Regions from separate parts of the Streptomyces sp. NPDC043176 genome, predicted to be linked through region 2. Evidence: predicted binding sites of a transcription regulator. Region 2 holds the regulator's gene; the other holds the start of a gene.
What was found. Region 2 encodes HspR, which represses chaperone genes until heat shock. Its sites were predicted from a motif close to TTGAGNNNNNNNNNCTCAA; they were not measured.

Region 1: a site for HspR is predicted at 2,963-2,981, ahead of lon (endopeptidase La). Genes of this name have one in related genera too.

Annotation. Positions count from the first base shown of each region.
Region 1 is NZ_JBWKCA010000001.1:329,804-333,995, reverse strand. It holds gene AC067A_RS01540 (DUF4240 domain-containing protein) at 1-447, opposite strand, end outside; gene lon (endopeptidase La) at 529-2,940, opposite strand; gene AC067A_RS01530 (GNAT family N-acetyltransferase) at 3,071-3,709, shown strand; gene AC067A_RS01525 (hypothetical protein) at 4,013-4,192, shown strand, end outside.
Region 2 is NZ_JBWKCA010000012.1:246,783-250,974, forward strand. It holds gene AC067A_RS21665 (helix-turn-helix transcriptional regulator) at 1-871, shown strand, start outside; gene AC067A_RS21670 (hypothetical protein) at 877-1,344, shown strand; gene AC067A_RS21675 (heat shock protein transcriptional repressor HspR) at 1,409-1,852, opposite strand; gene dnaJ (molecular chaperone DnaJ) at 1,855-3,030, opposite strand; gene grpE (nucleotide exchange factor GrpE) at 3,064-3,720, opposite strand; gene dnaK (molecular chaperone DnaK) at 3,717-4,192, opposite strand, start outside.

The DNA of each region.
Region 1 (4,192 bases), on a different contig from region 2:
GAACTCGTCCCCCTCGTCGTCCTCCTGCCCGGTCAGCTCGTCGAACGCGTCCTGCGCGACGTAGTCGAGCTCCTCCCACTCGGGCCACTCGTCGTCCTGCCAGGTGTCCCGGTGGCGGCCGGCGAGCGCCCGCACCGCGGGCAGGTCGGCCAGCGCGTCCGGGTCGGCGAGGACCGACTCGTACACCTCGCGCCCCTGCCCCACCAGCCAGAGCGTGAAGTAGTGGAAGCCGTCGTCCGAGCAGCCGCCCTCGACCCGGTTCGCCGCCGTCCACAGCGCGCGGGTGTCGGCGGCCTCGCAGGCCTCCTCAAGGAACACCTGGAACGCCACGCTCTCGACCGCCGGACGCCGTGTCAGCTCCGCCCGCAGCCACTCCAGCCGCTCGTCCCGGTCACCGGGACGGCGGCTCAACTCGTCGATGAGAGCCCAGAAGGCGTCGTCGTTCATGTGTACGAGGATGCCAGCCCCGACTGACATCCGTGCACGCCGGAGCGGGGTGCCCCGAGGGACACCCCGCTCACGAGGGGGTTACGCGGCCACGCCCACCGGCACCTCCGCCGGGGCCAGCGCGATCTCCAGCACCTGCCGGACGTCCGTCACCGGGTGGACCTCCAGCTTCTCCAGGATCTCGGCCGGGACGTCGTCCAGGTCGGCCTCGTTCCGCTTGGGGATCACGACCGTGGTGATGCCCGCCCGGTGCGCGGCGAGGAGCTTCTGCTTCACGCCGCCGATCGGCAGCACCCGGCCGGTGAGGGAGACCTCTCCGGTCATGGCCACGTCCGTGCGGACCAGGCGCCCGCTCAGCAGGGACGCGAGTGCGGTCGTCATGGTGACGCCCGCGCTCGGGCCGTCCTTGGGGACGGCACCCGCCGGGAAGTGGATGTGCACGCCGCGGTCCTTGAGACCGGTGACGGGCAGCTCGAGCTCCGCACCGTGCGAGCGGAGGAAGGAGAGCGCGATCTGCGCGGACTCCTTCATCACGTCGCCCAGCTGGCCGGTGAGGGTCAGCCCGGCGGCGCCGGTCTCCGGGTCGGCGAGGGACGCCTCGACGAAGAGCACGTCACCGCCCGCCCCGGTGACCGCGAGGCCGGTGGCCACGCCCGGCACGGCCGTGCGCCGCTCGGCCGGGTCCTGGGCGGACTCGGGCACGTGGTGCGGCCGGCCGATGAGTTCCCGCAGGTCCTCCGGGGTGACCGTGAACGGCAGCTCGCGGTCGCCGAGTTCGTGCTGGGCCGTGACCTTCCGCAGCAGCCGGGCGATCGACCGCTCCAGGGTGCGGACGCCCGCCTCCCGGGTGTACTCGCCGGCCAGCTTCCGCAGCGCGGCCTCCTCCAGGACGACCTCGCCGGACTCCAGGCCGGCCCGCTCCAGCTGGCGCGGGAGCAGGTGGTCGCGGGCGATGACGACCTTCTCGTCCTCCGTGTAGCCGTCGAGCCTGACCAGCTCCATGCGGTCGAGGAGCGCCTCGGGGATGGCCTCGAGGACGTTGGCCGTGGCGAGGAAGACGACGTCGGAGAGGTCGAGCTCGACCTCCAGGTAGTGGTCGCGGAAGGTGTGGTTCTGCGCCGGGTCGAGGACTTCGAGCAGCGCCGCCGCCGGGTCGCCCCGGAAGTCGGAGCCGACCTTGTCGATCTCGTCGAGCAGGACCACCGGGTTCATGGACCCGGCCTCCTTGATGGCGCGGACGATCCGGCCGGGCAGCGCGCCGACGTAGGTCCGCCGGTGGCCGCGGATCTCGGCCTCGTCCCGTACGCCGCCGAGGGCGACCCGGACGAACTCGCGGCCCATGGCGTGGGCGACGCTCTGTCCCAGGCTCGTCTTTCCCACGCCGGGCGGGCCGACCAGGGCCAGCACGGCTCCGCCGCGGCGGCCGCCGACGACGCCGAGGCCGCGGTCGGAGCGCCGCTTGCGCACGGCGAGGTACTCGGTGATGCGTTCCTTCACGTCGTCGAGGCCGGCGTGCTCGGCGTCGAGGACGGCGCGGGCGCCCCGGATGTCGTAGCGGTCCTCGGTCCGCTCGTTCCACGGCAGTTCGAGGACGGTGTCGAGCCAGGTGCGGATCCAGGAGCCCTCGGGGGACTGGTCGCTGGACCGCTCCAGCTTCTCGACCTCCTTGAGGGCGGCCTCGCGGACCTTCTCGGGCAGGTCGGCGGCCTCCACGCGGGCGCGGTAGTCGTCGGACTCGTCGCCCTCGGCCTCGCCGTTGAGGTCACGGAGCTCCTTGCGCACGGCTTCGAGCTGGCGGCGGAGCAGGAACTCGCGCTGCTGCTTGTCGACGCCCTCCTGGACGTCCTTGGCGATGGTCTCGGCGACGTCCTGCTCGGCGAGGTGCTCGCGGAGCTGGGCGGTGGCGAGCTTGAGGCGGGCGACCGGGTCGGCGGCCTCCAGGAGCGCGACCTTCTGCTCGACGGTGAGGAAGGGCGAGTAACCGGAGTTGTCGGCGAGCGCGCCGACGCCGTCGATCTGCTGGACGCGGTCGACGACCTGCCAGGCCCCGCGCTTCTTGAGCCAGCTGGTGGCGAGCGCCTTGTACTCCTTGACCAGTTCGGTCACCGAGCCGGGCAGCGGGTCGGGCAGGGTCTCCTCGACCGTGCTGCCCTCCACCCACAGGGCCGCGCCGGGGCCGGTGGTGCCGGCGCCGATGCGGACGCGGCCGATGCCGCGGATGAGGGCGCCGGGGTCGCCGTCGGAGAGGCGCCCCACCTGCTCGACGACGCCGAGGACGCCGGTCGCGGCGTAGGTCCCGTCGACGCGGGGCACGAGCAGCACCCGCGGCTTTCCGGCTCCGGGTCGCACGGCGGCCTGGGCGGCCTCGACGGCGGCCCGTACGTCGTTGTCGGACAGGTCGAGCGGCACCACCATGCCGGGCAGCACGACCTCGTCGTCGAGCGGCAGCACGGGCAGAGTGAGCGGCACGGACGCCATGGACTCAGAAGCCATGATCTCCCCTTCGGCAGTCAAGTTGAGCTGTACCGACTCAATGCACCTGAGCCCAGGAATGTTCCCGGACGTTCGTTCGCTCTGAGCGATCACCCTCCCGCGAGCGCGTGGCGCGGGATGTAATGCCTCCATGGATATAGCAGCCATTACATCGGCCTGGGTGGCGGGCTGGACCGTCTCCCGCGGCACCCCCGCCGCCGTCCCCGAGCCCTGGGGCCACCGCATCGAGGTCGGCCTGCCCCGCCACGTCGTACGGCACGTCCTGCCCGCCCCCGACGCCGCCTCCGTCGGCGCGCTCTGCGCCCGGCTCACCGCCCCGTACAGCTGGCTCAAGGTGATGGCCGCCCCCGAGGAGGTGGCCCCGTGGATCACCGAGGGGTGGACGGTCCCCGACGATCCCGGCTTCATGATGGTCAAGCCGCTGGACCCGGCCGCCCGGCCCGCGCCCCCGGAGGGGTACGCCCGGACCACCGAGACCCGCGACGGCGTCATCCGGGTCCGGATCCTCGCCCAGGACGGCACCCTCGCCGCCCGCGGCCAGATCGCCCCGACCGGCTCCACCGCCGTCGCCGACCAGATCGAGACCGACCCCGCCCACCGCCGCCGCGGCCTCGGCTCCAACGTCATGCGCACCCTGGAGGCCGCCGCCGCCCAGGCCGGCGCCGGGACCGGCATCCTCGCCGCCACCACCGACGGCCTCGCCCTCTACGACTCCCTCGACTGGCGCTACCGGGGCCCCCTCACCGGCATCGTCCGGGACGAACCCTGATCCCACCCCGGTCGGCCCGACCCCGGCCCCCGACCCGGCGCGCCCGGAACCGCGCCCGACCGCGCTCCCGCCCCCGCATGGGCTCCCGCCCCCGTGCGGGCAAATCGTTCCGCCGGGGCGGGACGGGTGGACACACGGGACGGCCCCCCAGGCGGCGCCTCCGCCCCGCACCCGCCCCGCGCCCACGGACCCCGCCCGACCGCCCGGCCCCGCGCCCGACGCGACCCCGCACGAACGGGACCGCATCCCACCAACCCGCCCGTCCGGCTGCGCGGGGCACCCCACACGAGGCATGCTCGATCCATGGCGCGAGGCGTACGGAGAAAATGGTGCGGGACCCTGCTGCTCGCGGCGGCCCTGACCGCCGGCGGAGCGAGCGGCTGCGGGGCCGAGGCCCCACCGGCCCCCGGCGGCCCGGCCTCCGGCACGACCGCACCCACGACGCCGGCCACCACCACGACCGCGCCCACCACCCCGCCGACG
Region 2 (4,192 bases):
GGCCGCGGCCGCCCCGTGCCTGAAGGAGCTCTCCCTCCTTCACCCCGACCCCGACGACAGCCAGTGGCTGCACCCGGTGTCGCCCTCGATCGCCCTCAACCAGCTCGTCCACCCCATCGAACAGGAGATACAGGCGCGTCGGCAGCACGCCATCGCGCTCGCCGACGCGTTCGAGCCATTCCTCGCGATCCACACCCCCAACCCCTCCGCCGCACAGGCGATCACCGTCCTCGAAGGCCTCAGCGTCATCAACGCGACGCTGGACCGCGTCATCAACGAGTGCACCGAGGAACTCCTCACGATCCAGCCCGGCAGCGGACGGCGCCCCGAGACCCTCGAAGCGGCCCTGCGGCGGATGGAACCCCTGCTCAACCGCGGCGTCCGGATGCGCACGCTCTACCAGCACACCGCCCGGCACCACCCCGCCACCCTCGCCTACGTCGAGCGCGTCGCCCCCTACGGCCTCGAACTGCGCACCCTCGAGGAGATCATCGACCGGCTGATCATCGTCGACCGCAAGGTCGCCTTCGTCCCCGCGCGCAGCGACCGCCAGGTCGCCCTCGAACTCCGCCACGAAGGCCTCGTCCAGTACCTCGTCGGCGTCTTCGACCAGTTCTGGCTCCACGGCGTGCCCTGGGAGGAGGAGATCCCCTACAGCCCGTCCGTGGACGGCATAGGGGGCGTCCAGCGGTCCATCGCCAAGCTCCTCGTCGAAGGCCACGTCGACGAGGCCATCGCCCGCCGCCTCGGGATGAACGTGCGCACCTGCCGCGCCCACATCGCCAAACTCGCCGCCGCGCTCGGCAGCGGGAGCCGGGCCCAGCTCGGCTATCTGATCGCGCAGTCCGGCATCCTCGAACGGGACAACTGACCACCGTGTACGCACAGATCGACCTGGACGGCCCCGCGGGCACGCTCCGGGTGTCCGGCCACGGACTGCCCGCCGTGGAGCTCGTACGGGCCCCGGGAACGCTCCCCGACGCCCACACGCCGATCGGCACCCGCCGGGCGGAGCTCCTCGCCCTCACCGTGGACGGGGAGCCGGCCGCCATCCGGCCGGCCCGCGGGCGGCTGCTGCGCCGGTCGTACCGGGTCGACGTCCACACCGGCGGCGTCCGCTACCGGCTCGTCCCGAGCAGCCACGACCACAGCCGCTTCACCCGGGACGGCCGCCGCGTCGGCGAGCTGCTGTGCTCGGGGAACGGGCGGGTCATCGACACCTGGGAGCCCGGCGCGACGCCCCGCGACATCGCCGTCGGCACCACCCTGGCCGCCGCGTTCGGGACCGGCGCCTCCCCGTGGTACGAGACGGTCGGCGAGATCGTCTCCGAACTGATCCCCTGACCCCGGGAAGCGCGAAAGCCCCGTCCACAGCTGTGGACAGGGCTTCGACGGGTACCTCGCGGACCTACTCGCCGCGCTTGGGACGCCACACCACCAGGGCGCTCGCCTGCTGCACGTCCTGGTAGGGCACCAGGTCGCGCCGGTACGAGGCGTGGACCTGGGCCTCGCGCTGGCGCATCGCCGCCGCCGCGCCGTCGACCGCCGCGGACAGCTCGGCGATCCGGCTCTGCAGCGCCGCGACCTGGTTCTCCAGCTCGATGATGCGCTTGATTCCGGCCAGGTTGATGCCCTCGTCCTGCGACAGCTGCTGCACCTGGCGGAGCAGCTCGATGTCACGGGCCGAGTAGCGCCGCCCCCGCCCGGCCGTACGGTCCGGGGAGACCAGACCCAGCCGGTCGTACTGCCGCAGGGTCTGCGGGTGCAGCCCGGAGAGCTGGGCCGCCACCGAGATGACGTACACCGGCGACTCGTCGGTCAGTTCGAACGGATTGCGTCGGCGTCCGTCCATGGTCACGCTCCCTTCGCGGCCTGGAACAGCTCCGCCCGGGGGTCCTCGGAGGCGGTCGCCTCGCGGTAGGTCTCCAGGGCCTCGCGTGCCTTGTCGTCCAGTTCCTTGGGCACCGCGACCTCGACCGTCACGAGGAGGTCGCCGCGGGTGCCGTCCTTGCGGACCGCGCCCTTGCCCCGGGCGCGCATGGTCAGACCGTTCGCCGAGCCCGCGGGCAGCTTGAGCGTGACCGCGGGACCGCCGAGGGTCGGCACCTTGATCTCGCCGCCGAGCGCCGCCTCCGCGAAGGAGACCGGCACCGTGACGGTGAGGTTGTCGTCCTTGCGGCCGAAGACCGGGTGGGCGTCGACGTGCACGACGACGTACAGGTCGCCGTTCTGCCCGCCGCGCTCGCCCGGCGCTCCCTTGCCGCGCAGCCTGATCTTCTGCCCGTCGGAGACTCCCGCCGGGATGCGGACCTGCATGGTGCGGGACGACTTGGCGCGCCCGCTGCCCTTGCAGACCTCGCAGGGGTTCTCGGCGATGAGGCCGCGGCCCTTGCAGTCGACGCAGGGGTCGGTGAGCGAGAAGCCGCCGCCGCTGCCGCGCGAGACCTGACCGGTGCCGACGCAGGTCGGGCACACCCGGGGCGTGCCGTTCTTGTCGCCGGTGCCCGAACAGGCCGTGCACGGCTGCTGGCTGGACATCCGCAGCGGTACGGTCGCGCCCTCGATGGCCTCGGTGAAGCTGAGCGTCACCTCGGACTCGATGTCCTGGCCGCGCCGCGGCTGGGTGCGCGTGCCCCCGCCGGCACCGCGGTTGAACAGGCCTCCGAAGACGTCCCCGATGCCGCCACCGCCGCCGAAGCCGCCGCCCGCCCCGCCCTGGGCGCCTCCGAAGAGGTCGCCCAGGTCGAAGTTGAACGAGCCGCCGCCGGGGCCGCCGGCCCGGAAGCCGCCGTTCCCGAACAGCGCGCGGGCGTCGTCGTACTCCTTGCGCTTCTTGGGGTCACCGAGGATGTCGTTGGCCTCGGAGATCTCCTTGAAGCGCTCCTCGGCCTTGGTGTCGCCCTTGTTGGCGTCCGGATGGTTCTCGCGGGCGAGCTTCCGGTACGCCTTCTTGATCTCGGCCTCGGTGGCGTCCTTGGGGACGCCGAGAACCTTGTAGTAGTCCTTCTCGACGAAGTCCTTCGTGCTCATCGACGTCCCTCCTCCCGCGTGCGGGTACGGCTGTTACTCGCTGTCCTTCTCGGACGTGTCGGGGTCTTCCGACTCCTCCGCCTTCGCCTGCGCGCCCGGCTGGGGCTCGGCGACGGCCACACGGGCGGGCCGGATGGTCCGCTCGCCGATCCGGTACCCCGGCTGCAGGATCGCCACGCAGGTCGTCTCGGTGACGTCCGGCGCGTACGAGTGCATCAGGGCCTCGTGGATCGTCGGGTCGAAGGGCTCGCCCTCCTTGCCGAACTGCTGCAGGCCCATCTTGGCGACGACGGTCTCCAGCGATTCGGCCACCGACTTGAACCCGCCCACGAGCTCGCCGTGTTCCCGGGCCCGGCCGACGTCGTCGAGCACGGGGAGGAGCTCGGACAGGAGGCTCGCGACGGCGATCTCCTTGACCGTGACCCGGTCCCGCTCCACGCGGCGGCGGTAGTTCTGGTACTCGGCCTGGAGCCGCTGGAGGTCCGCGGTGCGCTCGTCGAGCGCGGAACGGACCTGGTCCAGCTGGGCGGTGAGGCCCGCGGTACCGGCCGACTTCTCGTTGCTCGCGTCCCCGGCCGGGGCCGTCGAGTCCTCCGTGGCGGAGTTCTCGACGGCCTCGGCGGCGTCGTCAGGGGTGGCGCCGGAGGGGACGTCGGACTTCTCCTCGAAGCCCGGGGTCTCCTCGGTCACGCCTGGCCGCCCTTCGGCTGCTCGTCGTCGATGATCTCGGCGTCGACCACGTCGTCGTCCTTCGACGTGTTCGGAGCCTCGCCGCCCGCGGCCTGCGCGCCCTGGGCGTCGGCGTACAGCGCCTGGCCCAGCTTCTGGGAGACGGCCGCGACCTTCTCGGTGGCGGTGCGGATCTCGGCGGTGTCCTCGCCCTTGAGCTTCTCCTTCAGCTCGACGAGCGCGGCCTCGACCTCGGCCTTGACGTCACCGGGGACCTTGTCCTCGTTGTCCTTGAGGAACTTCTCCGTCTGGTAGACGAGCTGCTCGCCCTGGTTGCGGGACTCGGCGGCCTCGCGGCGACGGTGGTCCTCGTCCGCGTACTGCTCGGCCTCCTGGCGCATCCGGTCGACCTCGTCCTTCGGCAGCGAGGAGCCGCCGGTGACGGTCATCTTCTGCTCCTTGCCCGTGCCCAGGTCCTTCGCGGTCACGTGCA